DNA from 4 places in the Tumebacillus algifaecis genome. Region 2 is predicted to be linked to each of the others. Evidence: riboswitches for the same ligand, from Rfam matches in the RefSeq annotation. Region 2 holds a riboswitch; each other region holds the start of a gene.

Region 1 (7,748 bases), 1.9 Mb from region 2:
AACATTCAACAACAACAACGCCGCACCGAGCAACAAGCCCATATATTCATTGCCGATGCCATAGTAACGGGCGCCGACGACCGGATCGTAGGAAAACACCGACTCTTTCATCAGCGGTGCTCCGAGCAACATATCACCAAGCAGCGTGAGGACGACCAAGCTGGCCAAAAGCCCACAGCGCAGCAACGGTTGCGCGATCAAACGCATGCCTCCCCATGCTGTCAGCGCCAGTACGACCGAATACAGCATGATGTCCTGTCGCGTTGCGGGGTTGAACAACGGCACATACAGCCAGACCAGCGGAAACAACAGCAACAGTTCGGCAAGCGGTGTCAGCAAATGTAGCCATGTTTGGCGAAAGATCGTACCGAGCAAGATCACGCCCGCCACCCCGATCCACACGTTCAACCACGGTTTGATCAGCAAACTGCGCACCCCGCTGGGCAATAGCATGTCGGCCACGATTTGGTCGAGTTGCGCCATTGCCTCCCCTGGCGCCATCTCTATGGCTGTGATCGGTTGCCCTAAAAAGTGGTATTCCAAGGGATCGCCGCCCAGCATCTGCACAAAAGTCGGGGCCAGATCGTAATTGGCGATCAGACCTGCGCGCTTCGTGGTGCCGGATGTGAGCAGGCTGCCCGGTGCGATGTCCCCTCCTGCGATCAGCACCGGGGAGAGTGTAGCTGCATCGGGCAGTTGATTTTTGAGCGGCGAAATCACAGCAAGCATCAGATCAGCTCCTACGTGCGGCAACAGGTCACCGATCAAGCGATCCGCATCTTGCAGAGCCGCTTGGTAGGCTCGCTCCATCTGCTCTGTGGTGATCACATCTTTCACAGCGTGCAACCGACTTGTATCGCCAATATCCAGTACAATCAGTTCGGCCTGCTTTTGCACCTTCAAAAATTCCTGATACAACGCCTGCATATCGGTTCGTACCCCATAAGGGCGCGTCTCGTCCTGCACCTGTGCGGTGCGAAACGACCCGCTGTCCACTATCCCTGTCCCATCCATGGCGATCAGTGCGGCTGGACGGTGCGGGTTGCGACCCTGGTCACTGTTGCCGAGCACCGCCGTCCTGCCGTCTAGATCATGCACCGCATCACCGAGCAGTCCCGGCTGGAGACGATAGTTCGCTTGCTCCGCCGCTCGCTTCATCTGCGGCATCTGGGGCACGACGAGCGCCCCCTGCGGTTCCACGCCAAAATGACGGACATAGAGGTCACGCCCTGTCGCCTGCTGCAGGTCCTCCCCGAACGCCTCATCGATTTCGAAGGCGCGCACGCGGGTAAAAGGCGCACTGGCTTTCGACCCGGCACCGATCGTCAAGTAAGCGTTGACCTCAGTCTTTGCGCCGAGGCTGTTGTGGTTCATCACTCCGACCGCACCTAGCGCCTGCAGACGAGTGAGATTAGGCGCCAGTTCCGGCGTGATGCCGCCTTGCCAGAGCCCGTCGATGATGACCACGACCACTTTTTTATCAGGTGTGGCCCCGGCAGTTCCAGATAGTGCCCACGAGAACAGCAAAAACACGATCAGCATCAGGCTCCGTCTCATAACATGACCCCTTGTCGTTTCGCGACCACTGCACGGTATTCACGCAAGGTCGCCTCGATCATCGCCTGTCTTGTGAAAAGCTCTTCGGCCCGGCGCTGCCCGGCAAGTCCGAGCCCCATGCGCCAGTCCGCTTTTTGCAACAGCAACTGCAACGCATCGGCCAGCGCCACCGCCTGCTGCGGTGGCACCAGCAACCCCGTCTTGCCGTGGATCACCACTTCTGGCAGACCTCCGACAGCGCTTGCGATCACGGGACGCGCCGCAAGCATCGCTTCGATTGGCACAAGTCCGAGCCCTTCAGCGTGTGAAGGCTGCACTACGATGTCCAGCCCCGAGAGCAGGCGCCGCGCCTGTGGAACTTCACCCAAAAAGCGCACCCGAGCCGGCCCGATCTTTCCGGCCACCTGCTGATAGTCTGACAAAAGCGGACCATCTCCGATCAGCACCAATTCAGCATCCACCCGTCTGGCCAACAGAATCGTGAACGCTTCGAGCAACGTAGAAAATCCTTTTTCCTCCACCATCCGGCCAATCGCGCCGATCACCAGTCGATCACTGTCCTCACAGCCCAAGATCTGACGAGCATGATCTCTTGGCAGCAATGTCGCCTGCTCGACCCCATTGTGGATCGTCACCGTCCGCCACGGCGGTACACCATGCGTGGCGACCACATCCTGTTCCAGACGATGCGAAACGGTGATCACACGGTCTGTTTCCGGAGCGAGTCGGCGCTCCAGCGTGTTCAGCACGCGCTTGACCAGCCCACCACGGGGCAACACTTGATTATGTACGGTATACACGCAAGGCGGCGGGACAGGTAAACTTCGCCGCGCCATGCGACCGACCAGACCCGCTTTTGCACCGTGCAAATGCACCAGATCGAACGACTGCTCGCGAAGCAGTTTGGCCAGTTGCCGCACGGCGCGCATGTCTTTCATCAGGTGGACCCCATCGACCAGTTCGAGCGGCAAGCAGGGGATGCCGTCGAGTTCTCGCTCCCTGTGCAGTTCGGACGGACATGCGACCGTCACCTCGAGCCCGCCCTTTTGCAGTCCTGCGATCAAATCCAACACATGCCGGCGCATGCCACCCTGCATTGGGCGCACCACCTGCAACACGCGAATCACATCCACACACGGTCACCTCTTTTCTTCTCTTTCCATGCTGTCCATTTTGAAAAACAAAAAAACCACCTGCCGCCATCGGCAAGTGGTTCTTTGATCCTTTTGCAAGGGTAGCGTTTATTTCAAGAGGTACAATTTCACACCTTGCATACCAAACTGTTTCAATTGCGATTGGGTACCGTCGATGTAGATATCGATGCGGTTGCCTTTGATCGCTCCGCCTGTGTCTTCTGCGGTCGCAACAAATCCACCCGCCGGAAGCAGCGGAGACTTGTAGCCTGTCACATAGACTTTGCTACCAAGCGGAATTACTTTCGGATCGACTGCGATCACGCCTTCGCGGACTTGGGTTCCGGTGAACGTCTTGCCGCCCCATTGCCACATGATGTTGCCTGGGCCATAAGCGGACGCGGTCATATTTAGCGCTTTGCTGTATTCCTTCCCTGCGATGGTCGGCACCGCAGGCTTCACAGCAGCTACCGGTTGGACAACCGGAGTCGGAGCGACGCGGGCCGGAACGACCGGCTGTTTAATCGGTGGCTGTTCCTGAACTTGCTCCGCTGGAATTGCATCCTGCGCAGACTGAACAGGTACGCTAGGAGTGGCTGCCTTGTAGTAGCCGTTCGTACCAGCCGGGATGATGATCGTGCTGCCTGCGATCAGGCGATCGGACTGCATCCCATTGATCGCTTGAATCTCCGCCACAGTGGTTTCATAGCGGTTGGCGATGTATGCCAGTTGGTCGCCTTGATTCACATGGTACGGGAATACGATGTGCAGTTTTTGCCCTGCATAGATCAGGTCGGAACTCAGATGGTTGACCTGTTTCCAATCCTGAACAGAAGTGCCGTATTGAGCGGCCAAATGAGACAGGGTTTGCCCCTGCTTGACGATGATCGGATCGGCGAGGCCTGCTGCCTCCGCCTGTACATGTGTAATCGTTAGCATGCCTGCTGCAACGATTGCTGCACAAGCCCATTTTTTCAAGTTGATTTTTTTCATCGTGTAACACTCTCCTTCTAATCGCCGCCGGAGTTAGCTGACGGGTTCGGGTGAAGGATACCCGCTCGCACGTTGGCGAGTTCACCCCAGATGTGGTTCCTCCGTTCCTCATCAGATTTGAGGATTAGGCGAGTCATGTGGTCGAGTGCTAGAATAACGCGAATCATGCTGACGTTGCACTAGACGATTACTGGAAATCAACTGGAAAAATCTCCGCGATGCTTCCCGATCCTGCGCGGAGACTACGATCACGGCAGGTTCGTTCTGACAACAAGAAAAAGTTCCCTTCCGCAGAAGAGAACTTTTTTGCAGTGCGTATGATCAGGCTGTGATTTATTTTAACACTTTGATAAACTCGATGTTCGGATCATCCGGACCTTGCACCGGCAGTCCTGCTTTGACGTTTTCCGCGATGTAATCGATGTTGTCTTGGGTGATCACTTCGCCTGGCATGATGATCGGAATCCCCGGCGGGTAGACCATGACCGACTCGGCCATGATGCGTCCAGCCGCCTCTTTGAGCGGAACGACTTCCGTTTGTTTATTGTAGAACGCATCGCGTGGAGAAACGGCCAAGAGCGGCATCGACGGATTTTGCACTTGTGGCAGATCTTTTTTCTCCTGCACACCAAAGCGTGCGGAGATCTCGCGCAGAGCATGCAACAAAGCGCCAAGCGTCTCTTCGGTGTCGCCAAACGTGACGATGCACAAAATGTTGTACAGGTCGGACATCTCCACTTCGATGTTAAAATCGCTGCGGAGAATTTTTTCCACTTCCCAACCGGTGAGTCCTAGTTCTTTGACTGCGATACTCAGCTTCAGCGGGTCGTGGGCGAACGTTGCCGACGATTTCAAGATCTCCTCGCCAAAGCAGTACATTCCGGGGATCTCTTCATTGATCGTCTTGCGAGCATCGCGGGAGAGACGGAGCACGTTTTCGATCAATTTATGCCCGTGAACGGCCATGTTCTTGCGCGCCACATCGAGCGACGCCAACAGCAGATAGGAGGTCGATGTGGTGTGCAGCATCGACAGCACCGCCTGCACGTGCGCCGGAGAGACCAGCCCTTCTCGAACGTTAAGCACCGAGCTTTGCGTCATCGATCCGCCGAGCTTATGCACCGACGTTGCCGCCATATCAGCCCCCGCCTCCATCGCCGAGAGCGGCAGGTCTTCGTGGAACTTGAACAGCACGCCGTGCGCTTCGTCAACCACCACCGGAATGCCTCGCGCATGGCTGAGCTCGACAATCGACTTCAAGTCGCAAGAGACGCCGAAGTAGGTCGGGTTGATCAGCAGAACGCCTTTTGCATCAGGATGCGCATCCAGCGTGACGCGGACGGTGTCTACCGAGATGCCGTGCATGATCCCGATCTCCGCATCCACTTCCGGGTGCATAAACACAGGATGTGCACCGGAGAGGATGATCGCCGCCATGATCGATTTGTGCGCGTTGCGCGGAACGAGAATCTTCTCGCCGGGGCCGACGACCGACATGATCATCGTCATGATCGCACCGGAAGTGCCTTGCACCGAGAAAAACGTATGATCCGCACCAAACGCTTGGGCGGCGAGTTCTTGCGCTTCTTTGATGATGCCTTTTGGTGAATGCAGATCGTCCAAAGGTGCGATGTTGATCAAATCTATGGACAAAGCGTTCGGGCCGATGAACTCGCTGAATTCGGTCGGCATCCCGAAGCCTTTTTTGTGTGCAGGAATGTGGAACTGAATCGGGTTCCGGCTCGCGTGCTCGACGAGCTTCGTGAACAGAGGAGTTTGGTTTTGCATCGCGTTCAATTCCTTTCATCAAGAGCATAACGAAAACATAACGAATGCAATTATAGCACGCTTCTCCTGTATGAGAAACAAATTTTTTGGATAAGTATACTGTCAGCTTTTCCAGCATAGTTTGTTCGATTTTGCATGCAAAAAACCCACCAAAAAGGTGGGTTTTCCAAGGGTGTTTTAGGCCAATTGCGCCTTCACTTCATCCGGGGTGTTCGCCCACAGATCGGCGCGCAGTTGTTGCAGAAAATCGGCAAGCTTTGCCTTTTGTTCGGAAGTCAGGTTCGACACGTCAACACGGCCTTTCACAGCGCGATCCATCTGGTTGACCAGCGGACCCATCGCCTTGTAGCCGATGCCGTGTGGGAAGTCGATCACAAGTTCTGCCGACGCGATGCCGCTGAAGCCGCGCCCGGCTTCGTACGTTTTCAGCGTCACCCAGATCACAGCGATCTTCTCCCCGTTCGGCACATCCTCCGGCCCCTTGGCAGCGCGAAAATCAATCCCGCGCTCCAAGCGGCTTTTTCCGTGAATGGCACCTTGATCGACAAAAATGTCATCGCCGTGGATCATCACGGCAGAGAGGTTTTGCAGTTCATCTGGCGTGCTGTGTTTATCGCGTCCGGTCAGGTTCAATTCCATTTTACGCTCATCCCTTCCATCGGTTGGTCTTTGGCACCATTGTAACCGCTTTCCAGCTAAAAGTCACCTTGGCTATATTACAAACGATACTCTTTCATTGGTCACAATACGCTCGATCAAAAGCCAATAAGATGCAAGATCCTTGCGCTTTCCTATTAAACGCAATGCCCATATCCACATCAGGTTTTATCTTGGATTACAACTCCTCTTTTCGATCTCCTCGAAGCCCAGTAATTTATCGAAGAGCACCAGCTGCTCGCCATCGTTACAATCAGAAAAGTCGTCCCAATCCGCTTCGTTCCCTACGGACCAGCGTACCTGCTGGTGACAGGCAAGGACAGCGCCAGAGATGACAAAGCGGTCTGGCTCGTCCGCGAACAGTCATCAGGCAACGTGAAGCTTGTCGACTCCGTGCTGCTCAAAGAAGGCTTCCCCGAAGTCATCTTCCGGGAAAAAGTCACCCCGCTCGAACTCCCGCAATTTCCCGAAGAACGTATCGGGTGGTACGTGACGTTCTCCAATGACACGACGATGATCCTCGGTTTTAAATCAGGCGAGATCCTGACAGGAAAGTGATTGACCTCTATAATGATTTCATTTATTATTTAAATGTATTGTAAATCAAATAACGGGAGGTAACACAGATGAAACTGTGCAACAAAGCACTGCTTGCTCTCGCAGCAGCAGCGGTCCTCGCGACCGGCGCACAGACGGCAAGCGCTGCCAGCTTCGAAGGGGAAGCGAGCAACGCCTCGGGCGCCAATGACACCTACGCAACGGCGGAAGCATACGCCATCGGCAACGATATGTCTGGCTACATCGGCACTTATACGGATGTGGACGTATTCGCCTTCACGGCACAGAACTCTTTATATGCAGAACTGTTCCTCGAAACAGCTGGCAACTACAGCTTCACCGTCACCAACCCGTCGACTGGCGAGCATTACACCGACAACGGAACCGGCCTGATCGACATGCCGCTCACCTACGGCGAGACCTACTATGTGCGAGTCTTTGGCCTCAACGACAAAGGCAAAGAATATCGCCTCTCTTCCTTCCATTACTTTTTATAGCCAAAAAGACGACCGCTTGATGGCGGTCGTCTTTCATAATTCAATTTAGAATCATACGTTCGATCGTTTTGAGTTGCACCATCTTTTCAGAAAACGGACTTAAGCAGCGCTGAATTTCCGCAATTCCAGTAGATGGTAATCATCCTAACTCATCATATCGCAGTAAAAATGTAAAAAGACCCGATCAAATAATCAGGCCTTCTGCTAACCCCTATGCCCCCGGCTCGACCACCTTCATCCGCACCCAGATCATATTCAATAGATAGAGTACACAGGTCAGACCGAGCATCACACGAATTCCAAAATACGCCGAGCCGAGGCCACCCAACAACGGCCCTGCAAAGGAGCCTAGTAGCATCGCAGAGGCGGAGAACCCATAGACTTTGCCGCGGTGCTCTTTGGGCGCGAGGCGGCCAACCAGGGCGTTTGCGGTCGGCATGATCCCGCCGATGAACAGGCCGAGTCCAAACCGCGCGGCGATAAACACCCACACGTTCGGCGCGAACGCTTGTGGAAGGTACATCAGAGCCGCACCGGTCATGCAGATCGTCAGGACTTTGCGATA
Region 2 (7,748 bases):
ATCAAAGCGCGCCAAGCCGCCGAGGAACAGCGTCTGCTGATCATTGAGCTGGTACGTCTTTGGATCGATGTACCCATCTGGCGTGATGTCGCGCAGCGATTTGGAGCAGACAAGGTCGGTCAGACGGTGTGTCGTCATGATCCCCGGCGTGTCGATCAGATCCCCGCTGTGAATCGGCAAATCAAGGCGGATCGTCGAAAGCGTCGTGCCCGGATAGCGGGACGTCGTGATCTCTGCACCTTCCTCTTGCCCGTACAGTTTGAGCAGGCCGTTGATCAACGTCGATTTGCCAACGTTGGCCGTGCCGACGACATAGACGTCCTTATTGCCGACGCGCTGGTCGATCGCTTCTTTGACAAATTCGATGTTGATGCGCTTTTTCGCCGAGATCAAGATGATATCTGCAACTTTGACACCCTGTTTCTCGACCTCTTTTTTCAGCCAGAACTCCACGCGTTCAAAATTGGTCACTTTCGGAAGCAAGTCTGCTTTGTTGGCGACGAGAATGATCGGGTTTTTCCCGACGTATTTGTTGATCTCTTTCACCCAGGAACCGGCGAAATCGAACAGATCGACCACCTTGACGACGAGCGCCGGACGCTTGCCAATGTCGCGGAGAATCTTTTGAAACCCTTCATTGTCGAGGGTGACAGGTGCTACATCGCTATAGTGCTTGATACGATAACAGCGCTGACAGACCGGATATTCACGTTCGATCACCGAGTTGAGCGGTGCATAGCCCGGCTTGTCTTTTTCCTCTGTTTGAATGCTGATGCCGCAACCGGTACAAATCAGATCAAATTCTGACATTTCTTTTTCACTCCCAAGGAATCATTCCGCGGCGGCGCAAAATCGAAAGCGCCACGCGTTCCATCATGCGCAGCACTTTGGTGCCGACCCATTCTTTTTCTGCAACCGGCACGACGAGAATCGTGTACATGTTCATCCGATTGCCTCCGAGCACGTCGGTAAATAATTGATCCCCGATGACGACCGTCTCTTCACGCTTTGTGTTCAGCACGTCAAGCGCGCGCAGAAAAGGAGCCCGCTTGGGCTTTCGAGCTCGTCCGATAAAGGGGATGTTCAGCGGTTTGGAGAACTGCTCGACGCGATGGTTCTTGTTGTTCGACACCACGCAGACTTTGATGCCGTACGTGTCGCGAACATGGTCCAACCACTCGATCAACTTGGGCGTGGCGTCTGGCTGATCCCAGCCCACCAGCGTGTTGTCAAGATCGGTGATGATGCCTTTCACGCCGCGCGCTGCCAGCTCGTCAAGATCAATGTGAAAAACCGACTCTACATAGAGATCGGGAATCAGTTGTTTTAACATTCTTGTTTTCACCTCAAAAGGGAATCCCGTTGTAGTAGCATTCCATCCACCTGTAGAGAATATCACAGAAGAGAAGATTCTGCCAATAAACCGAGATTTCGATGAAAAAACCTCTGCTCCCGGCTCGAGGGAAGGACAGAGGTTTTTTCGTATGTTTCTATACTGTTGTACTCATTGTATTAGACAAAAGAACAACAAATCCTTTTTCAACATCTTTGGTAAATCTTGCTTAATGATCACCTACAACAATGATCTGTTACTTGAGATAGGAACGCGCTCCGATATAGCGATCGCCCCAGTAACCGCCGTGCAGCGAATCTACTTTGACCCCATGCGAAGAAGTGGCAGAGATGAACTGGCCGTTGCCGAGATAGATGCCAACGTGTGTGGCACCTGGCCCATAGGTGGAGAAGAAGACCAGATCGCCAGACTGTGGCGTTGCGCTCGGCGTGCCGCCCGCATACATGTCGGCCGCAATGCGCGGCAAGTGCAAACCGGACTGCCCCATCACATAGGAGACAAATCCGGAGCAGTCAAAACCGCTCGGGGTGTTGCCCGCCCAAAGATAAGGAACGCCCACATATTTCATCGCGGTGTCCACCGCTTTTGGAGTGGCCGGACGCAGTTTTAACGCTTGGGCTTCGATCAACGGGCCTGTCGTCGCGCCAACTTTTCCGTTTTGCTCCAATTCGTTTGCAGCTTGAAACTTTTTGACCGCCGTTGCTGTGACCTCACCGTAGTAGCCTGTGTTTTCCGGATAGTTGAAAAACCCGAGCAAGCGCAGATCTTGCTGGAGCTTGGTCACCTCCGCACCGTTCGAACCGACCTGCAACATCGAATTTCCATACGGTGCCTGCGCTGCGAATGCATCTGTGACCGCAAGTGGTGATACAGTGACGAGTGCTGCCAAAAGCAGAGTATGTACAAAACGCTTCATAAGAATATGTAACCTCCCGTAGGGCCTCCGAGGTTAGTTGACGGGTTCGGGTCGAGAGCAACCCTCCGCCCTAAGGCGGTTCACCCCAAAAAGCAAAAATCTCCCCCGTACTGAAACATATCAGATTCGGCCAATTCTCAACAAAGAAAGTCTAGCATACAAATTGTCAGATTTCAATCAAATCACTAGACTTAAATAACTTCACAAGCAACATTGAATCGTACAAAGTTTCATGTCTGGACGTTTAATTGAGTAACCGCCGGGATGGTCTGAGTCCCAAAGCGCACATGCAATCATTAATCATAAGGAAGCACCCATCCTGCAAAGCGAGAATGAACTGGCTCCGAAAATTGGGTGGAGCGTCGCGATCACTCCGGCACGGTCACTCTCTTGACGGACTGTCAAGACTGTCAAGACTGTCAAGACTGTCAAGACTGTCAAGACTGTCAAGACTGTCAAGACTGTCAAGACTGTCAAGACTGTCAAGACTGTCAAGACTGTCAAGCGAAGAAAGCGAAATGAAATGCAGTCAGAGTCTCGCCCACCAATTCCTGTACAGGAGCGAACTTGATGCACTCCGCGATGACAAGCACTGCCGACGTCTCGCTTTCTGTAAACACCTCAAAATGAAAAGAGCGCCTGACCGCTTGTCGGTCCATGACGCTCTCGTTTGCATTTGTTGAAGGAATCGGTCGATCCCGCTTCGAAATCTGCTGTTCCTATAATCAGAACTTGCTAGTCGTGCTCCTGACGAATGGTCTTACACGACTTACACGCCGACCCATGACGCTGAGGACGAGCTATCGCAATTTGCGGCTCCTCGGAAAGTATAGCGATCAAGCCTGGCTCAGTGCGCTCCGCTCGTAAAGAAGCTGGCCGATCTGTCCCATCAAGCTGTGTGCGTCTTTGCGGTCGGTGATGTTTTTGCCAAACACGGAGACGGCGAACGTATTGCGCGGGAAATAAAGCAGCCCCATGTCGTGATCGGTGCCATTGATCCATCCGGTCTTGTGGGCACATTCCCACAATGGCAAAACACCTACCGGGCCATCCTGTTTCGGGAGCAGACTGGGCAGCCCTTCGTTGTATTTTTGCTGTTTCATGATCTGAACCATCTCGGCGCAGGCGCGCCAGGACACCACTTTGCCGTCTGCGATTTGTTTTAACAGGTGTGTCATGTCGCGCGGTGTGATTTGGTTGAAGTTCTCGATCTTCGCTGGGATCACCGATATTTTGTTATAAAAACCGCTGCCCTCAAGACCCCATTCCTGCATCGCTGCTTGGATGGCCTGCGTTCCGATGCGGTCGATCAGAATGTTGGTCGCCGTATTGTCGCTGTCGATAATCATCAGCACGGTGTAGTCGTAGATCGACAACTCCAAACCGGGGCTGAGATTTTGTAAAAGTCCCGATCCGGTCACCTTATCTTCTGCACGCAAAGTGATTTTTTCTGAAAAACTCAAATTGCCTTTGCTCGCTTGATCGAACACAGCTGCCATGATCGGCACCTTGATGATGCTCGCCGCGTAAAACGATTCGTCCTGCTGATAGGAAAATTCGCTTTGCGATTCGAGATGATAGATCGACACGCCATACGTGCCGCGCCCCGCTTCGATCAGGCGTTGCAAGTCCGGTGCAAGTGCTGTCAGCATGTAAGTCACTCCTCTCGTTCTGCCCTTCTTACTTCTTTTGTTCTGCGCTCGTCCAACTACTTCCTGCCTAGCAAAGTCTGCTAGAGCGTAGAGATAGAATGGGGTATACTGGAAGTGATGGAGGTGTTTGCAATGGAAGTTTCCAGCGTGGCACAGGCGGTCAACCTGTGGGCTTTGAAGCAAGCGATGTCGATGGGTCTGTCGCAAGCGGGCGCCCCAGCGCAGTTGCAGATCGTCAATCAATTGGCTTCACTCGACCCGACCCGCGGGCAAATGATCGACATTCGAATCTAGCAAGAGATAAAAAGCCTGCCGCTGATGATAGCGGCAGGCTTTTTATCTCTTGCTAGTCATGCTTGCTAGTCATGCTTGCTAGTCATGCTTGCTAGTCATGCTTGCTAGTCATGCTTGCTAGTCATGCTTGCTAGTCATGCTTGCTAGTCATGCTTGCTAGTCATGCTTGCTAGTCATGCTTGCTAGTCATGCTTGCTAGTTGTGCTTGCTAGTTGTGCTTGCTAGTTGTGCTTGCTAGTTGTGCTTGCTAGTTGTGCTTGCTAGTTGTGCTTGCCAGTTGTGCTTGCTAGTTGTGCTTGCTAGTTGTGCTTGCTAGTCATGCTTGCTAGTTGTGCGGCAACTCATCGCCCGGTTGAAGCAGCGGCGGGTTGACCTGCACGGTGTTGGGATATTTGAGCCCCGCTCCGGTGTTGAGCAGGAGCACTTTTTCTTCCCCGCTCAGCCAGCCTTGCGCTTTCAACTGTTCGACCGCCGCATAGAGCGCAGCGCCTTCAGGACAGATGAACGCGCCGTCCAGCTCAGCTAAGATCTGCTGTGCGCGCAACGTGTCAGCATCGTCGATCGCGATCGCACAGCCGTCCGTGTTGTAAACCGCTTCGAGGACGAGGAAGTCACCGAGCGCTTTGGGCACATTGACGCCAAAAGCGACAGTCGCTGAGTCTTTCCAGAATTCCGATTCCTGCTTGCCCTCTTGCCACGCTTTGACGATCGGTGCGCAACCGCTGGCTTGTACAGAGACGAGACGCGGCATCTTCTCGCCAATCCAGCCCATCGCTTGCAATTCTTTTAGCGCTTTGTAAATGGCGATCAGGCCGACGCCACCGCCAGTCGGGTATAAAATCACGTCTGGGACTTCCCAGTCGAACTGCTCAGCGATCTCATAGCCCATCGTCTTTTTACCTTCGATGCGGTACGGCTCCTTGAGTGTCGAAGCGTCAAACCAACCGCGCTCGGGGACCGCTTTGCCGACAATTTTTCCAGCGTCAGAAATGACGCCATTGACGAGATAGAGGTGCGCCCCGGAGATCGCCGTTTCGTTGCGGGTGATCGTCGGTGCGTCTTGGGGCATCACGATGTATGCTTCGATGCCCGCGCGGGCCGAATACAGAGCCCAAGCACCGCCAGCGTTGCCGTTGGTCGGCATCGCGAGCGCCTGCACGCCGAGCTCTTTGGCTTTGGAAACGCCAACCGCCGCACCGCGCGCTTTGAACGTGCCGGTCGGCAGAATGCCCTCGTCTTTGATATACAAATGCGGCACGCCCGCTTTCTCACCTGCGCGCGGCGCCGTGAAGATCGGTGTCATGCCTTCACCAAACGAAACGATGTTCTGCTCATCGCGCACCGGGAGCAGCTCTTTGTAGCGCCAGAGGTTGGCCGGGCGGCGTAGCAAGTCTTCTTTTTTCAAGTTGGATGCTGCCGCTTGCAGATCATAGCGGACCAGCAGCGGAGCTGCACATTCTTTGCATAGTTGCTGCAGGTGATCCGCATCGTGGATGACGCCGCATTTTGAGCATTCTAGATGAGTCATAAAACTGTTGGTTGTCATTGCGGTTCCCCCTTTCGATAGCTCTATTTTAGAACAAGAAAACCCAGTAGGATATACTGGGTTTTCTAATTTGTCGCAAATTTATTTCTTTTTCGGAGTGGAGACCCGTTCACGGCGTTTGATCACCGTTTCTTCGACCTCGATCTTGTCTGCTGTATCGACCAGAAGCGCAAGTTCTGCGATCGTCGTTTTGTCAAACAGGTCGCGCAGGTTCAGATTGACAAGCAACTGACTTTGCAACGCAGAGACGAGCTGGGTGGCGAGCAACGAATGACCCCCGATGTGGAAGAAGTTGTCGTGGACCGAAATTTGCTCCAGCTGTAACAGCTCTGACCAGATCGCCGCGATGCGCTCTTCGGTCGGAGTGCGCGGTGCCACGTATTCCACTTCTCGATCGCCCCGCTCCGGTATCGGCAAAGCTTTGCGCTCGATCTTGCCGTTCACAGAGAGCGGCAGTTGGTCGAGATGCATGAAATACCCTGGCACCATGAAGGCGGGCAAGCGCTCTTTGAGGAAAGCGCGCAGTTCGGCTACCGACACTTCATCACCCGTATAATATGCGGCCAGTTCGTTCTCAAAGACTTGTACCACCGATTGAGCCACCAGCGGATGCTCGTTGCAGACCGCTTCGATTTCACTCAGCTCGATGCGGTAGCCGCGCAGTTTGACTTGATGGTCGATGCGGCCGAGATATTGCACGATGCGGTCGGGCAGCCAGCGCGCAAGGTCGCCCGTTCGATAGAGGCGTTCTCCCGGCACGAACGGATTCGGCAGGAAGCGTTCTTCCGTCGCATCTGGACGATTGTAGTAGCCGCGTCCAACGCCCGTGCCGCCGATGTACAACTCACCTGTGATGCCGATCGGCTGCGGGTTCATCTTGCTGTCCAAAATGTACATCCGCGTGTTGGCGATCGGACGGCCAATCGGCACAATGCCTGCCCACCGCGGATCGTACTCCCCTTTTTTCACTTCGAAATTGCTGGAGTCGATCGTCGTCTCGGTGATGCCATAGCAGTTCGCAATGCGCACTTGATCGCCAAAACGATCCAGCAAGGTCACGTAGTCGGATGATGCAAAAGCATCGGAGCCGACCAGCACCAGTTTGAGTTCGCCAAGCGGTAGATGGTTCTGCCAAATGTAGTCCATCAGCGGCACGACCACGCCTGGCGTAGCGTTGAGCAGATCGATCTGCTCGTCTTGGATCATGCGGTACATGCCCGCCAGATCCATCCGCGTTTCATTGGAGCAGATCACCAGAGCGCCGCCTGAGAGCAGCGAAAGTATCATGTCACAGACAAAGACGTCAAAGGACATCGACGCCACTTGCAGATTGCGCGGGCGATATGCCTCCATGCCAAACTTGTGGAGCCAACTTTCACTGACCGTCTGCAAGGTGTCATGTTGAATCATCACACCTTTTGGTACGCCAGTCGTACCCGAGGTGAAGATGATATAGGCCAGGTTGTGCGGCAACACGGAGCTTGACGGCGGCATGATCGGTTCGTCAGCCATCTCGCTTTGCACATCGTCGATCTGCAAGACGCGAGCGTCGGTCTGCCACGCTGTCTGTTGGTCGGTCAGCAGAAGCGGCGGGTTGCAGACGCCAAGCATCGTCGCGATCCGATCTGGCGGATAGGTCGGGTCGATCGGCACGTAAGCACCACCAGCTTTCAACACGCCGAGCACGGCGACGACCATCCAAGAAGTCCGCTCCACGCACAGCGCGACGAGCGATTCCGGTACGACTCCTTGCTTTTGCAGGTAATGCGCCAATTGGTTGGCGCGCTCATCCAGTTCACGATAGGTCAATCGCTCATTGCCTGCGACCACCGCCTCCGCATTCGGCGTGCGAGCGGCCTGCGCTTCGAACAGTTGATGGAAGCATTTCGCTTCGGCAGGCGCAGCTTGGATTTCGGTCCATTCGCGAAGTAGCTGCGTCTCTTCTGCCGCTGTGATCATCTGCAAGTCGGACAGCGAGGCATCTGG
Region 3 (7,748 bases), 940 kb from region 2:
TCGATTTGCAATTCACCCGCCATGCTTTGATAGTGGCGTTGGATTTGCAAAAAGACCCAGATAGCGAGCGGCAGGAACAGAAACACCAACCAGACTTGCGAAAATTTGGTGCAGATAAAGATCAGCGTGATCGTGAGCGTTGTGAGCATCCCGATCGTGTTGATCAGAAACGGTAGCAACCAGCCGGACGGTTTGGAACGCAGCCACATCCGCATCATCCCCGTTTGCGACAGGGTGAACGGAATGAACACGCCGATCGCATAGAGCGGAATCAAATTTTCGGTATGGCCGTGGAACAGCACGATCAACAAGGCGGACAGGCAACCCAACATGATGATCCCGTTCGAAAATCCGAGCCGATCGCCTCGGACCGTAAACATATTGGGCAGGTAGCGATCTTTGGCAAGCATAAAGGCCAACACCGGAAACGCGGCAAACGCAGTATTCGCCGCCAAAAACAGAATCAGCGCCGTCACCGACTGCACCGCGTAGTAGACAGTTCCGCGCCCAAAGACGCTCGACGCGAGCTGTGAGACGACCGTCTCTCGGCCATTTGGCACGATGCCAAAACAATAGGCGAGCACACTGATACCGAGAAACATGCTACCGAGGATCAGCCCCATCATCAAAAGCGTCGTGGCGGCGTTTTTTTCTGCCGGACGTTTGAAGCTCGGGATCGCGTTCGATACGGCCTCCACTCCGGTCAGCGCCGAACAGCCGGAACTGAACGCTTTTAAGAGCAAAAATAAGGTCAACCCTGGAACGGACGTCCCATACTCGGGCGTTGTCGCCTGCGCCTGCCCGGTCACGATCTGAAAGAGACCGCAGACGATCAAAAGCCCAATCGCCCCGACAAACAGGTAGACCGGATAGGCGAGGATCGAGGCCGACTCGGTGACCCCGCGCAAGTTTAACAAGGTCAGGGCCCCGATCATCACGACTGCGATCAGCACCCGATCATCGTGCAAAGCGGGAAAGGCGGACGTGATCGCATCCGTTCCGGCCGAGGCGCTGACCGCCACCGTCAGGATGTAATCGACCAAGAGCGACCCGCCAGCCAACAAGCCAAACGGCACGCCCAGATTCTCTTTGGACACCAGATACGCCCCTCCACCCGACGGGTAGCGATAGATGATCTGGCGGTAGGACAAAATCAGGATGGCGAGCAACAGCAAGACGGCAAACGAGATTGGAATCGAATACCACAGCGCAGCCACCCCCACCGCCATCAGCACCATCAAAATCTGCTCGGTGCCATACGCCACCGAGGACAGCGCATCGGAGGAAAGCACGGCCAGCGCTTTTCGTTTCGTCAATTTTTCGGCGGCCAGTTCTGTTGATTTCATCGGACGGCCAATCAGGAATCGTTTGAATTTGACAAGCATGTGAGAACCCTCCCTTTTTCATAAGAAAAGGCCGGGACGCACTTCAACTGTTTGTTGAAGTCGTTCCCGGCCTACCGAACACCCGACCGCCCTTTTCAGGGCTGCCCTGTGATTGATCCTCCGCTAAAGCGTTTCTTTTTCCCGAATCTTCTTTTCCAGATCGCCATCCAAGATAAACATTTCCACAGACTCGCCGATGTTGGTCGAAATATCACAATGGCTGGCGATCACTTTGCATCCTGTGATCTGCGAGATCAGCGCTTCCGTTTCCGCGCTGTGCGATTCCCGAATCGTCAGCCGCATCTCTTTGACCAGCCGCTTGCCTTTTTCGCTTTTGACCAGCGTCTTTTCTTCATGTGTGAGCACGCCTTTCAGCCGGACGATCACCATGTCTTTCATGATGTAGGTCTTCGTCTCTTGCGGGCCTCGGCCTAACACTTCGCGCTGAAATTTGATGTACGCGTCTGAGATGTCAGCTTCCATCTTGGTTTTGATCGGTTGGCTCATCTTCATTCCCCCAATAAAAAAGATGCAACTCGAACCACACTATGCACGCGGTGCATGATTGGAGGTCAGATCTGCATCGGTCACGGTCTGCCCGGCGGCCATGATGGCACCGCCCTGCCGACTATCATCCTAGTCAGAGGTTGAAGACTCGCGAAGAACGGTCTTCCGTGTGTTGGCAACACAAAAAGACCATCAATCATCGAAGGTCTTCTGACCTTCCCTGCATAAGCCGACGAAGTTAGCTGACGGGTAGGATGGCAGAGAAGTCAGTTCCTCATCCCTCTCGCGCCAAAGCGCAAGATTAACCCCAATTGATTGGTTCCTCCGTTCTCGGTCCCGCGCAGGGACCGAGATTAGGCCGTGTGTAAGTTGTTGACATCATCATACTCCCATGACTGGCAGTTTGGCAACAAAAATGCGCACCTACCCATCGTGCATTTTCCGGCAGCGCGTGGTTGCTCACCGCTCATCGCTCACCGAGCAGGCGCTCAACATGCGTCCACATGTCGACGAGCAGTTCCTCCGGCGTTTTCAACCCGTCCAACTTCACAAATCCTTCCGTCACTAGCAGTTCACCGTACAAATCGGTCAAGCGACGATGATACAGGCGAAATGCGTCTTCGTGCGACACATCCGGCCAAATGTCTGTGCCTGCATTGTGATTGTAATATCCTTTGGTGGTCCGATGTCGTTCCAATGCCACCTCGACGGGCACCTCCACATAAAACACCAGATCGGCTGAGCTGGCAAAGGAATAGCACTGCCTGATATACTCACTGGAGATACCGCGAGCGACGTCCCGAGTCAACGGTGTATAGATCCAACGGTCTGCGAGCACCACCTGACCCTGCTCAAGTGCCGGCCGCACGATTTCCTCATGACGGAGCGCAAAATCGGCAAGATGAAGCACCGAGTAGGTCAGCGGATTGAAAGTAAAATGCAACTTTTTATCATCGATCAACTCCTGCGTCCCAGGGTAGGAGTTCCATTCGGTAAAGGCCGTATCCCTTCCTGACTGTTCAAGCTTTTCCCGTAACAGACGAATTAAGCTGCTCTTCCCACTTCTCCCTGCTCCTTCAAATGCGATCAACAATCCCTTTTCTTGCGACATGTCCTTCTCCTCTCTTTGCTACAGATGAAAAAACATCTGAAGCGTTCCATGAGTTATTAAATTATTATCTCACTAATCCGACTAATAAACAAACAACTCTACACTTAACTTATTTCGGGACCCACATTGTTTGGACAAATTGTAACGTCATTGTTTGGACAAGTTGTCACGTCGTTTGCACAAAAAAAGAGCGCAGGGTCGATGATGACCTGCACTCTTCTTGTTCTGTAGTTTCACATGGTTATGCATTTTTACGCTTGTTTTTTCGCTCGGTGCGCACGATGTTCCACAGCACGACCACCAAGACGACGTCAAAATTCATCCCAACGCATGCTGCAAGTTCTCACTGCGCTTATGACCCAAAGCGGTCACAGCGCTTTGTCACACAGGCGATTGGCCGTCAAAAAAGGGCTGTCGAAGCGGAGGTCGCTTCAAACAGCCCTTATTTTTTACAAACTGCGATGCCAAACGGATAGCGAACGCCTTCCCGCTTCGGTTCGAACAGCACACCGTGTTGGTAGTAATACTCGACGGAGTCAAACTGCCGGAACAACTGGCGAAATTCATCTTCCGTATACTGGTGGACATGCCACGGACTCAGACACGGCTTGCCTCGACCCGCACCAAACGGAGAAGAGAGGACCAGCGTGCCCCCTGGTTTGAGCAGATCATAGCAATTTTGCATAAAACGCTCATCGTCCGCAATATGTTCGACCGTCTCAAATGACAAAATCGTGTCAAACGGCCCGATCTGCTGACTCAATTTGGGATCGAGCACATCGTGGACCGCATAGCTGACCAGCGGATGATAGTAGGTCTGCCGCGCATATTCAACCACCGCCGGGTCGATGTCAACGCCGAGCACCGCCTCCGTCCTGCTTTTGCACAGCTTGGCGATCATATGTGCACCATACCCAGCGCCCGTGGCAAAATCGAGCACAGTGCCATTGACATAAGGTGCGGCAAAATAATAGCGAGCCAGATGCTCAAGCAGCATCCCGTTGGTCGGTTTCATCAATTCCGGTATGATGCGTTCCCCGGTATCTTCCAGCAACTTGTCTCACAACCTTTTTAAAGATCATGACCTCATTATAATACAAAAACGAGGCGCTGCCGAATGCACAGCCGCTTTTGTCAGCCAAACTACCAAACGACCGAGCTATCCAGTGGCCGAGCGGTTGCAAAACAGGGCCGAACAACTGCTCCCCGTCTACCGAGCGCCGTTCAACTCGATCGTCCGATCACAGATCGCCTCAACGTCCTGCTGATCATGCGTGACGAACAGGCAGGTCATCTCCGCTTTTTTCAAAATGTCCCGCAGGTCGCGACGGATCGAAGCTTTCAGATCGGCGTCCAAATTGCTGAACGGTTCGTCCATCAGCAGGATGATCGGCTGTGGGGCCAAGGCGCGCGCTAAGGCCACTCGCTGTTGCTGGCCGCCGCTCAGTTCATGCGGATAACGCTGTTCGAATCCGGTCAGTCCGACCAGTTCCAACATCTCTTGCATCCGCTTTTTACGCTCCGCTCTGGCTAGGCGGTGCAATCCGAATTCAATATTTTTGGCTACGGTCAAATGAGGGAACAGCGCATAGTCTTGAAAGACCATGCCGACCCCGCGGCTTTCGGGCTGCACGTACGTGCGCGCGTCCGTCACGATGCGGTCCGATACTGCGATCGACCCGGCGTTTGGCGTCTCCAGTCCGGCGATCAGGCGGAGCAACGTGCTCTTGCCACTGCCGCTGGGACCGGCGATGCCGACGATCTCTCCCTTTTCGATCGCAATCGATACTTGATCGAGGATTGGCGACTGACCTTTCGCATACGAGAAGGTCAGCTGTTGAATCTCAACGATGCTCATCGTTCCACCCGCTTTCCAATTTGATGAAAAACAGCGACTGAGAGCGAGCTTGCCAAAATGATGCAAAGCGCCGGAACTGCCGCTTCCACGATACGTTCATCACTCGCATACTGATAGGTCTTGGTCGCCAGCGTCTCAAAATTAAACGGACGAAGCAGCAAAACCAGAGGCAGTTCCTTGATGATCTCGACAAACGTCAAGATCGCCCCGCTCAACACCGCCCCTTTGATCAGCGGCAAATCCACCTTTAGAAACGTCGAGGTCAACCCATGCCCGAGCATCCGCGACGCTTCGGTGTACTTCGTCCCCGACTTTTCAAATCCACTCTCGACCGCATTGTACCCTGTCGCCATGAAGCGAACGACATAGGCGAACACCAGCATCACCAGCGACAAACTGAGCACCAGCGGTGCCTCCACCATGCCGAATTGTGCATACACAGGTGCCAGCACCCGATCCAGCCAGATGAACAGCGACAGCACCCCGATTGCCAAAATCGCACCCGGAATCGAGTAGCCTGCCGTCACCAGCTTGGATAGCGTAAAGCTAAACCCGTTGCGTTGCATCCGGATCACATTGGCGACGATCACCGCAAACACCATGATCACGGCAGTCGCCATCAGCGCCACCAGCACCGTGTTGGTCGCCAACTGCAAGAACTCAGCGTGCCACACATCCTGAAAACTCCACATCGCCCACTGCACCAACTGCACGACCGGAATCAAGAACGCGATCAAAAACACGCCCGAGCAAAACAGCACCGCCAACACCGAACGCCATCCGCGCAACCGCTTCGGTACGAGCGGATTGAGTTTGCCTGTCGAGGTGCTGTACCGCTGTTGGCGGCGCAGCAGACGCTCGATCAAGAAGAACCCGATCAGCCCCACCATCAGCCAAGCGGCCAAGCGCACAGCCGCGCTCAGATCGTACATCCCAAACCACGTTTGAAAGATCGCCGTTGAAAAAGTATTGATCCCAAAGTAGCTGGTCACACCGTAATCGCTGATCACTTCAAACACGACAAGCGAGACGCCCCCGATGATCGCCGGACGTGAAATCGGTAACACCACGCGGAAAAAGATTGCCAAAGGCTTTCTGCCAAGCAAGCGCGCATTCTCCAGATAGGACCCGCTCTGCCGCTCCAAAAACGATCGGGTGATCAGATAGACGTACGGAAACAGGAACATCGTAAAAATAAAGACTGCGCCCCGCATCGACAGCAGATCGATCAGTCCCGGCGTGACGGTCACGCCCAGATTGCGCAAGGTGGTCTGCACGATCCCCGTATAACTGAGCATCGTGCTATACGTATAGGCGGCAATATAGGGCGGAACTGCTAGCGGCAACACCAGCGCCCAGCGGAAGAACCGTTTGCCTGGAAACTGATACGCCGCGACGAGCCAAGCGAGCCCGACCCCGATCAGCGTCGCAAACAGTCCGGTGAGCGTGACGAGCAGCAGCGTCTGCCCAATCGTATCGGCCAGCAAATACTCCTTAATATGCTGCCAATTTTCACTCGGCGCCGAGAAAACGCTGAACAGAATCGCAAAAACGGGCAACAGTAGAACTGTTGCCCCCACCAGACTGACGATCAGCCAGCCGTTTGTGAGTGAGTTAATGCGCCGACGTATTGTCGATTTCATTATTTCCAACCAACCTTGGTCATCATCAGCAGCGCTTGCTTGTTATAAGTACCAAGCTTCGCAAAGTCTACTTTCTGTGCCTTAAAGTCGCCCCAAGTTTTGAGCAGTTCCGGACGATCCGCTTTTGCGTTGACCGGGAATTCATAGTTGGCTTGGGTTATCGTCGTCTGTGATTTCTCGCTGGTCATAAATTCAATCAGTTTGACCGCATTTTCCTTGTTCTTGCTATGCTTGGTCAAGCCCATGCCCGAGATGTTCACGTGCGTGCCGTTCGTGTCTTGGTTCGGGAAGAAGACGCCGAGTTGCTGAGCAGCTTTCACTTCTTCCTGATCTTTCGAGTTCAGCATCGCGCCGAAGTAGTAGGTGTTCATGATCGCTACATCACCGACGCCTGCCGCGATCGCTTTCGCTTGGTCACGGTCGCCGCCTTCCGGATTGCGCGCCAGATTGGCTGTGATGCCTTTTGCCCATTCTTCCGTTTTTTGCTCACCGTTCAATTCGATCAGAGACGCGACCAGAGACTGGTTGTACAGGGAAGTTGAGGAGCGCACCAGCACTTTCCCTTTCCACTTATCAGTTGCCAGATCTTCATAGGTGGACAACTGCTCCGGCTTGACGCGGTCTTTCGAATACACGATGACGCGTGCGCGAGTGGACAAACCGATCCATTGGTTGTCCGTATCGCGCAGATGCGCCGGAACCTGCTCGTCGATCACCTTCGATTCCACCTTTTGCAGCACGCCCGCTTCTTTCGCGTTGTTCAGCACACCGCCGTCAACGGTGACGAACAGGTCGGCCGACGAGCTCTGTCCTTCGCGCTTCATCCGTTCGATCAATTCTTCCGCTTTGCCTTCTACCACGTTGACCTTGATGCCCGTCTCATCGGTGAATTGTTTATAGAGAACGCCATCGACTTCATAGTTTCGCGCCGTGTAGACGTTGACGATCTGTTCTTTTTTCGGCTCGGAGTCAGCCGGTGTCGTTTCTTCTTTTGTACCGCAGCCTGCCAACAACCCTGCTGCCATCACGCCGGCCAGCAAAGTCGGGATCAATTTGTAACGTTTCATAAGTCTATGTATCTCCTTTTGTGCTCTAGTTGTAATTGATAATCATTATCACCGTTTGTATTATCACTCGAAACGCTCGATCTGTCAACCCATTTCATTCAAACAATTAAATGTCAGAAAATAATAGCAAAAAGGGCCGAGATCGCAACCGCGACCCCAGCCCTTTTTTATGCCAGC
Region 4 (7,748 bases), 190 kb from region 2:
ACGATGAAAAACGACGAGAACATCATCGCGATCGGCAGGGTCGTAAACAGATACTCATCGCCCAAAAAGACCGGAAGCAAACCGGACAGAAGACCCAGCACCCCCGAAGTAATCAATAAAAAACGCCAATTCATACCTTTCACTCTACCATCACTCCATCCCGAATCTGTACCAGGCGATGGGCCCGCTTGGCCATCGCCTTGTCATGCGTGACCATCACCACCGTCTTGCCCGTGGCGTTGGCCTTATGTAACAGTTCCATCATCTCCGCCGCGGTCTCATCGTCCAGCGCTCCGGTCGGCTCATCGGCCAAAAGCAGCGCTGGATCGTTCATCAGCGCCCGTGCTAACGCCACGCGCCGCTGTTCGCCCCCGCTCAGCATGTACGACCGATCTTCCCCGCGAGCGTCCAACCCGACCAACTTGAGCAATTGTTCGGCTCGCTTTTGATCTGCGTCGCTGACGGCACCTGCCAACATTTTTGGCAATACTACATTCTCTCGCACATTGAGCGTGGAAACAAGACTTGGAAATTGAAAAACAAAGCCGATCTCCTTCGACCGGAGCTTCGTCCGCTCCCGTTCGCCAAGTCCGCTCGTCTCCCGTCCCCCGATCAGAACCGACCCTTTTGTCGGAGCGCTCAGCAGTCCGATCATCGACAACAGCGTTGATTTCCCACTGCCCGAAGGTCCCATCACGGCGACAAAGTCGCCATCCGCAACTTCCAGATCCACGCCCCGCAAGGCACGAACAACACCGTGCGGGCTCTTGTAGGTCTTCTTCACGCCAGTCAGTTTCAGCATCCTACTCGCCCTCCCGAATCGCGTCATATGGATTCTGTCGCAAAATCGAGCGAATCGGCACCGCCGCCGCCAGCATTCCAATCATCGCGGTAAGCACAACGACCCCTGTTGCAAGTGCGATAGACGACAAGAAGGTCGGAAACAAGAGTGGCAATTGAAACGTCTTTGCGATCACCGCCTGATTGTCTGCGAGCAACGCCGCGACCAAAAAGACACCCAGCGTTCCACCGACCACACTTGCCAGCAGAGATTCGGTCAGCAACGCGCGATACACCGCCCACTTCGTAGCCCCGAGCGCCCGAAACATGCCGATCTCACGCATTCGCTCATTAACCAGCGCTGAAAAAAGCGTCATCCCTTGCATCGCCGCCATCAACAGCACCACACCGATCATCGAATAGGACAGCAACCGAAGAGGGAGCAACTGGCGCTCGATCGTCTCCCGCAGTTTGCTACCCGTCACCGCCGAAGCTTCCGGAATCGTGCGCTCGACCTGACGCTTAACGAACTCCTCATCGCCTGGGGCGGTTTTCAACAATACCACCGACACGCTGTCCCGAGGAAAATTCAGCCCGTTGCCACCAGCCTCCCGCAGTTTGCCAGCCGCCTCAAGCGTCATATAGATCGTCTTGTCCGCTCCCGTGCCAGTCGGAAACAGCACGCGCGCCAGTTCGAACTCATGCCCGAACAGCTTGAGCCGCTCCTGATAAGCTTTATACTGCAGGTGATAGATCGCGTTCTTCCCGCCAGCCTCACTACCGACGATCACTTTATCTGACGACAGTTCCCTCCCGACACCGCTGAGATATCCCTTCAGCGTAAAATCGGTCTGCGGATCGAATGCTACAACAGGAAACTTACCTTCGACCTGACAACACGCGCCCGAAAAGGTCTCGAGATAAAGCTGTGGCGTCATCGCTTGAATCTCCGGAATCTCCCTCAGCTTTGACAGCACCGAACCGGGCATATAAAACGGGCTCACCACACCTGTGATCATCACCTGCTCTGCTACTTGTCCATAATGCTTCGGCACGACCATCACATCTGCCCCAAAACGCGCCTCACTTGCGGTCAGACTGCGCTCTACCGACATCAGGAAAAAGTAGCTCAGAAACAAGATCGCCGCCGTGATCGCTGTCGAGGTCAGCAAAAGTGTACTGCGCAGAGGTTTGCGCCACAAATTGCGCCACGCCCACCGGATACGCTGCCACATCGCCTACACCTCTTCCGTCTCATCATCAACAGAAGGTCCATCATCAAACGGGTCGCGTTTTCGTAAAATTGAAACCGTAATCATTGTACCAAGCAGCAACAGTGCGAACCATATCAAATTGAAAAAAATCTCTGCCGAACTGAACATGCAGCAGTCCCCCGTTCCCCAAGTCTTTCCTGCTAGTATTGGGTGAGAACGCCAAAAAAATCCAAAGGTGGCACGGTCGCACCACCTTTGGACCTCGTTTAGCGATCTTTGAGGACCGCTTTCCCTTGCTCGATCAATAGCCGAGCGGCCTCGATCAGCTTTTTGACATCGGCCTGATCTTGCGCCTCAGCATAGACGCGAAGCAGCGGTTCTGTGCCACTTGGCCGAAACAAGATCCATCCGCCACCGCTCAAGCGATACTTGATGCCATCAAGGGTCTGCACCTCTTTTACCGCGAAGCCTGCAAACGTGCGCGGCTTCGTCCGCAGCGATTTGAGCAGTTGCTCCTTTTTCTTCGCGGCCACTGGAAGATCGACCCGCTCGTAGGCATGAGGACCGATCAGAACCATCAGGCTCTCCACCGCTTCGCTCAACTTTTGATCGGACGTGAGCAGATGTTCGAGCAGAAGCATTCCCGAGAAGATGCCGTCCCGCTCAGGCATGTGGCGCACAATCCCGATTCCACCGCTCTCCTCGCCGCCAAGCAGCACATCCTCCGTCTGCATCAGATCGCAGATATACTTAAAGCCGATCGGCACTTCGCGCAGTGCGACACCATGCAGTCGAGCCACCTTGTCGATCATCTGGGTGGTAGAAAACGTTCGCACCACCGCCCCTGACCATTGGCGTTCACGCAACAGATGCAAGGTGAGCAAGGTGAACAATATCTGCGGTGACACAAACGTCCCGCGGGCATCGACCGCCCCTAGTCGATCTCCGTCACCATCTGTGGCCAGACCGAGATCGGCGTGGACTTCCAGAACTTTCTCCTTCAGCAAAACGAGGTTCTGTTTGATCGGTTCCGGGTTGACACCGCCAAACGTCGGATCAGGTTTGGTGCGCAAAGGCGTGACCTGACAGCCCAGTTCCTCGAGTGCTCTGGCAAAATAGTTTCCCGCCGCACCATGCATCGCATCGACGACGACGTGAATTTTGCGCTTTTTGCTATTGAACGGGGCCAAGAAGCGAAACAATTGAGAAAAATAGGGCTCATCCAGATTGGTCAAGCGGATCAACCTGGCACGTCTAGCCGAGTCAAAAGACATGCTTTGCACCGCTGACTTTCCGACCCGCGCCGCCATCTGAACGATGTCGCTCTCCTTGACAGGTCCGGCGTGTGGACCCTTCCATTTCAGCCCGTTCCACTCGGCCGGATTGTGGCTCGCCGTGACCATCAGCCCGCCTGCTGCGCCGAGGTAGCGCACAGCGAAGGAAAGCAGTGGTGTCGGTGTGACCGTATCGAGCAAATAGACAGCAATGCCGTTGGCGGCGAGCACTTGCGCACATTCCCGCGCAAATTTATCAGAGAGAAACCTCGTGTCATAACCGATGACCATCCCCAGTTCGGCAGTTTGCCTGGCGTGCAGTTCGTCAGCGATGGCCTGACAAACCAATCGAGCATTGCTGATTGTAAAAGTGTCGGCGATCTGACCGCGCCAACCTTCCGTTCCAAAACGGATTTCCATAATGACCGTCCCTCCTGCCAGCTTTACATGTCTTGTAGACTATGCAGGGCCTTGGGCTTTTGTCACGAACTGCGCACGAATGGCAGGCGGAAGCACATACACTGTCAAGGAAAGGATTTGGAAACGGAGGTTTGTCAGATGTTCTACTACCTGCTGCGCACCGTCAAGTTCCTGCTAGGTGGTGCCATCGCGCTCGTCTTCCTCCGAGCACTTTTTTTCCCAAATGTGCTCGATGTCTTTTTACTCTTGCTGCTGTTCTTGATCATGGTCGCGATGTTTATTGGGACGTAAGGAACAACGCCACCCTTGCTGCTGAGGGTGGCGTTCTGTTGCTCATGCAGGGTCAAGCGATCGTGTCACCAGCCTGCACCCGCATTGCTGCGCAGGGGTCTCCGCATCATTACCAGTGATTCCCGCCTTGTTCCTCGCAAAGTCGCATGATAGCATGAATGCATACTATGCCGAATCTTGTCGATATAACTGATGCGATGAGTACGGGGGACGCATTACTTTGGGGTGAATGTTCTACCGATTTTTAGAGCAAGGGAAATCCTCTTCCCGAACCCGTCAACTAACCTCGGAGGCGCAGGAGGAGGGTATTTGCAACGATGAAATCGTGGCGTGCGAAGCTGGCCATCAGTGTTTTTGCTTTTGTTGGAATATTGTGTCAAGTTAATGGTGAAGCGGAGGCTTCCAGTGCTCCCAATTACAACGTGCAGCTCAATGACAAGTTGGTCACCTTTCCAGATGTAAAACCGTATCTGGATGGAGCAGATCGGGTGCAAGTACCGATTCGCTTTTTGACCGAATCGATGGGCTATCAGGTTGATTGGAAGTCAGATGGACAACAGGTGACAGTGACGATGACCAATGGTGCTACGACTGTCAAATTGAAGACGGGAGACCGCCATATCGTCATCAACGGGAAAACAGAACTGATGGATACAGTTCCGGTCCTGAAGCAAGAGCGGACATTTGTGCCGATCCGCTTCGCCACCGAAGCGCTGAACGCGAAAGTGACTTGGCATCAACCGACACTGTCGGCGATCGTCGCAACCGATGGAAGAACTCATCAGGCGCTGGCTCCGGTCTATGTGCCGATGAGCGAAAAGATCATCAAAACGGCTAAATCCTATATGGGCACCCCCTATGTTTGGGGTGGGATGACACCAAAAGGGTTTGACTGCTCGGGGTTGACGCAGTATGTGTTCGCCAAGAACGGCATGTCTTTGCCGCGTGTTTCGGGTGAACAGTACAACACCGGACAACCGATCGCCAAGAGCAGTTTGAAACCGGGTGATCTCGTCTTCTTCTCGCTGAATAAAAAAGGCGTTGTCGGACATGTTGGGATCTACACCGGGAACGGAGAGTTCATTTCTGCTACTTCGTCCAAAGGTGTAAGCATCGCCAAAGTTAACGACCCGTCCTATTGGGGCGCCAAGTACATTGGTGCGAAGCGAGTGATCTAAGTCAAGTACCCTGTTTGTAAAAAACATGACTGGGCTGTAGTCAAAGCTCCGTCGAACTGTCAACAAAATGGAGCCGAATGATGCAAAGAGCGCTTCCCGTATCGTAATCGGGAAGCGCTCTTTGCGTGATCTATGGAGACTAATACTCTTCATCAGGTGTGCTTTGTGGCGTTTTCCTTCACGGCCTCCTGCCTTGCCTTGTAAGAAAAAGAAACGCCCTTTCTACATAAGGCATGAGGATGTGAATGGCTTATGGTTTCTTCAGACATCATAAGTCAGCATATCCAGCCACCACGCCTCAAGTCCATCATTCATTTTGATGTACTTTTACTAAAATCTGATCTGCGAAACGTGCAATATGCGGAACGGTGGTCAGTGGGTGTGTTTTTGACTCGTTCGTTTTACATAGTTCATATGACCTATTTCCCGGGAAATGAGTAGCAAATCACCGTTACTTTGGTCACTGTGCGCATTCACCTTCCACCATTTCGTAACACGTCGTCACCACAGGACATCGCACCTGCTACACGTTGCTTGCTCGATCCAACTCTGCATACTGTACCCGATCCCAGGCGTTGCGATGCTAAGAAGAACGCCAAAAAAGCCGTACGCACAGCCATCCTCTGTTCGATCGATCCTGCAAGTACAGATCGGGTGATACATCCACGACCTCGTCCCGCTGAGCCATCATGACTTGAACGAGCAGCAAAGGTGGCGGGACATAGACTCAGTTTAAGCCTTGGCCTTCTTGCGTTCTCTCATTTTCTTGATGTACTCGATCGCATCTGGTGTTTTGCAAGCTGTATCACCGTGGTCGATCTCTACGATGCCTATTCTTTGCGCGATCGGAATGGCCCGTGCTTCTAAAGCTTCATTTCGACCGCCAATGGCGATCAGGGTCCCGTTCATCGCTTCCTTTATCCGGTTTTTGCTCTGATGAATACGCTCCTCGATGATCGTCAAATAGGGTTGGAACAGCTCATCGGGCACCTCTTTTTTACCTGTCGCAAGCAAGCTTAGCATCTGCCAGCCCGCACGACCAACAGGCTCTGCATCCTCTTCCCCGATCCACATTTCCATCAACTGCTGTGCGAACTGAGTCTTGCTGGCAAGGTTGGTCGTCAGCAAATCGCTCAGCGCATAGGTCTTCAAACTCCACGCCCACGAATTCAGCGTCTCGATGCTGATCTTTTTCGGGTCGGCAATCAAAGTCGCCATGCTGCAAGCTTCATAATTCCCAGTCTCCCACAGTTGCTCTGCTAGGTCTTGATTCTTCTTGATCTCCTTGGCCAGCACCTTCATGTTGGCAAATGAAACTCCGAAGGCATTCTCGCCAACCCCATGCCGCAAGTACGTTTTGCGGGCCTGCTCGGTTCCCATCGCTTCCAGTCTTGCCATCACCGTTTGTAAATCCATCGAATGATCCGCCCCTTTCACTACATTACCCTCCAGTATAAACGAAAGCCGCTGACCTTAATAGATCAACAGCTTTATTTCCCCGCTTTACTAGTGGTACAACACGCGAAAGCTGAGGAACGCTTTGATCGCTGGAACAGGTCTATGCTGGTGGCAAATCATCTATGAGCTTGTCCTCGATCCCCTCACAAATCCTAGACAGATCATCCCTCCTGCAAGCGGATCATTCAAGATCGAGGCAGAAGATTGCCGCCGATCCTCGAATCGACGGCAACTGTAACATTAACGATTCGGACGCCAAGGCCCTGGCTTTTGCGGTTTGCGTTGCTTGACGCGCGGCACCGTGTAGCGCAACTTCGTCCCACTGCTGCTTTCCTCTTCATTCGCATGATCATCATATTCATCCTCATGGCTGACCAGCGAGACTTCTGGCGCCTCTTCCTCCACTTCCACCGAGACCTGTTCCGATTTTTCCACTACATGTTGCGCTTCCCAACCGTCTTCGCGAGTTTCCACCGACGACGACTCCATTCCATCCAACTCATCGTACGATTCTAAGCCTTCCAAATGCGGGGCAAACGAAGGCGCCGACAGATTCAGTCCATAGCGGGCGATCAAATCCTGCACGAACATCTCCCGCCCTTCATCTAGCGCCAACTGCTTGCGGAAACGGTTCGCAAAACGTCCGCCATCCCAATCGCGCGTGCGTTCAAAATAGGCCTCGACCACTTCCAACGTGCGCTGTGGGAAGGAAAGGTATGCCGCCAGCACCGTCATCTCCTCCGCGCTGACCTCTCGCACCCCGCGGTAAACATCGAGGATCGAAAAGCCGATCGTTGTATCCCACTGGTATCGTGGCATATAACGGGTCAACAGCGCGCCCAGATCATGCACCGGATGTCCATAGTGACAATGATCAAAATCAATCACCGTCATGCGCTCCTTCTCGACGATCAGATTCTGTCGCGAAAATGATCCATGACAGAGCGTCTTGTGCTCCCGCGCCCACTCCAAGATCTGCGGATAGGGCGTGTTGGCGAGCTGCTCGGTCGCATGTTCGATCATCTGGGTCAGTTCAAGTCGGTGGGAGCGATAGGACTCATCCATCGCCGTCTGTTCGCGACGCTCCTCCAAGCTCGCATCATAGCTCGAAAGCTTTGCCAAATACGTCCCCC

Evidence for each region. A riboswitch is a leader RNA that binds a small molecule or an ion and turns the genes downstream of it on or off. The one in region 2 is predicted to bind cyclic di-AMP.
Region 1: another riboswitch for cyclic di-AMP. It lies ahead of CIG75_RS21550 (LysM peptidoglycan-binding domain-containing protein); the one in region 2 lies ahead of CIG75_RS07030 (C40 family peptidase).
Region 3: another riboswitch for cyclic di-AMP. It lies ahead of CIG75_RS03015 (Na-translocating system protein MpsC family protein); the one in region 2 lies ahead of CIG75_RS07030 (C40 family peptidase).
Region 4: another riboswitch for cyclic di-AMP. It lies ahead of CIG75_RS21195 (C40 family peptidase); the one in region 2 lies ahead of CIG75_RS07030 (C40 family peptidase).

The regions. Positions count from the first base shown of each region.
Region 1 is NZ_CP022657.1:3,525,916-3,533,663, forward strand. It holds gene CIG75_RS15400 (hypothetical protein) at 1-1,557, opposite strand, end outside; gene CIG75_RS15405 (glycosyltransferase family 4 protein) at 1,554-2,690, opposite strand; gene CIG75_RS21550 (LysM peptidoglycan-binding domain-containing protein) at 2,799-3,683, opposite strand; cyclic di-AMP (ydaO/yuaA leader) riboswitch at 3,691-3,824, opposite strand; gene CIG75_RS15415 (aminotransferase class I/II-fold pyridoxal phosphate-dependent enzyme) at 4,017-5,471, opposite strand; gene CIG75_RS15420 (YwhD family protein) at 5,649-6,110, opposite strand; gene CIG75_RS15425 (hypothetical protein) at 6,435-6,686, shown strand; gene CIG75_RS15430 (hypothetical protein) at 6,755-7,183, shown strand; gene CIG75_RS15435 (MFS transporter) at 7,395-7,748, opposite strand, start outside.
Region 2 is NZ_CP022657.1:1,612,948-1,620,695, reverse strand. It holds gene yqeH (ribosome biogenesis GTPase YqeH) at 1-810, opposite strand, end outside; gene CIG75_RS07035 (YqeG family HAD IIIA-type phosphatase) at 818-1,333, opposite strand; gene CIG75_RS07030 (C40 family peptidase) at 1,590-2,270, opposite strand; cyclic di-AMP (ydaO/yuaA leader) riboswitch at 2,279-2,412, opposite strand; gene CIG75_RS07025 (serine hydrolase) at 3,107-3,922, opposite strand; gene CIG75_RS20635 (hypothetical protein) at 4,055-4,216, shown strand; gene CIG75_RS07020 (threonine synthase) at 4,542-5,762, opposite strand; gene CIG75_RS07015 (hybrid non-ribosomal peptide synthetase/type I polyketide synthase) at 5,844-7,748, opposite strand, start outside.
Region 3 is NZ_CP022657.1:674,309-682,056, reverse strand. It holds gene CIG75_RS03020 (APC family permease) at 1-1,385, opposite strand, end outside; gene CIG75_RS03015 (Na-translocating system protein MpsC family protein) at 1,509-1,892, opposite strand; cyclic di-AMP (ydaO/yuaA leader) riboswitch at 2,104-2,262, opposite strand; gene CIG75_RS03010 (dTMP kinase) at 2,359-3,003, opposite strand; gene CIG75_RS03005 (class I SAM-dependent methyltransferase) at 3,446-4,057, opposite strand; gene CIG75_RS03000 (ABC transporter ATP-binding protein) at 4,214-4,861, opposite strand; gene CIG75_RS02995 (ABC transporter permease) at 4,858-6,504, opposite strand; gene CIG75_RS02990 (Fe(3+) ABC transporter substrate-binding protein) at 6,504-7,571, opposite strand; gene CIG75_RS02985 (hypothetical protein) at 7,739-7,748, opposite strand, start outside.
Region 4 is NZ_CP022657.1:1,806,337-1,814,084, reverse strand. It holds gene CIG75_RS08015 (hypothetical protein) at 1-134, opposite strand, end outside; gene CIG75_RS08010 (ABC transporter ATP-binding protein) at 140-802, opposite strand; gene CIG75_RS08005 (ABC transporter permease) at 804-2,015, opposite strand; gene CIG75_RS08000 (phosphohexomutase domain-containing protein) at 2,261-3,688, opposite strand; gene CIG75_RS20935 (hypothetical protein) at 3,827-3,979, shown strand; cyclic di-AMP (ydaO/yuaA leader) riboswitch at 4,138-4,289, shown strand; gene CIG75_RS21195 (C40 family peptidase) at 4,297-5,157, shown strand; gene CIG75_RS07990 (DNA alkylation repair protein) at 5,890-6,573, opposite strand; gene CIG75_RS07985 (CotS family spore coat protein) at 6,856-7,748, opposite strand, start outside.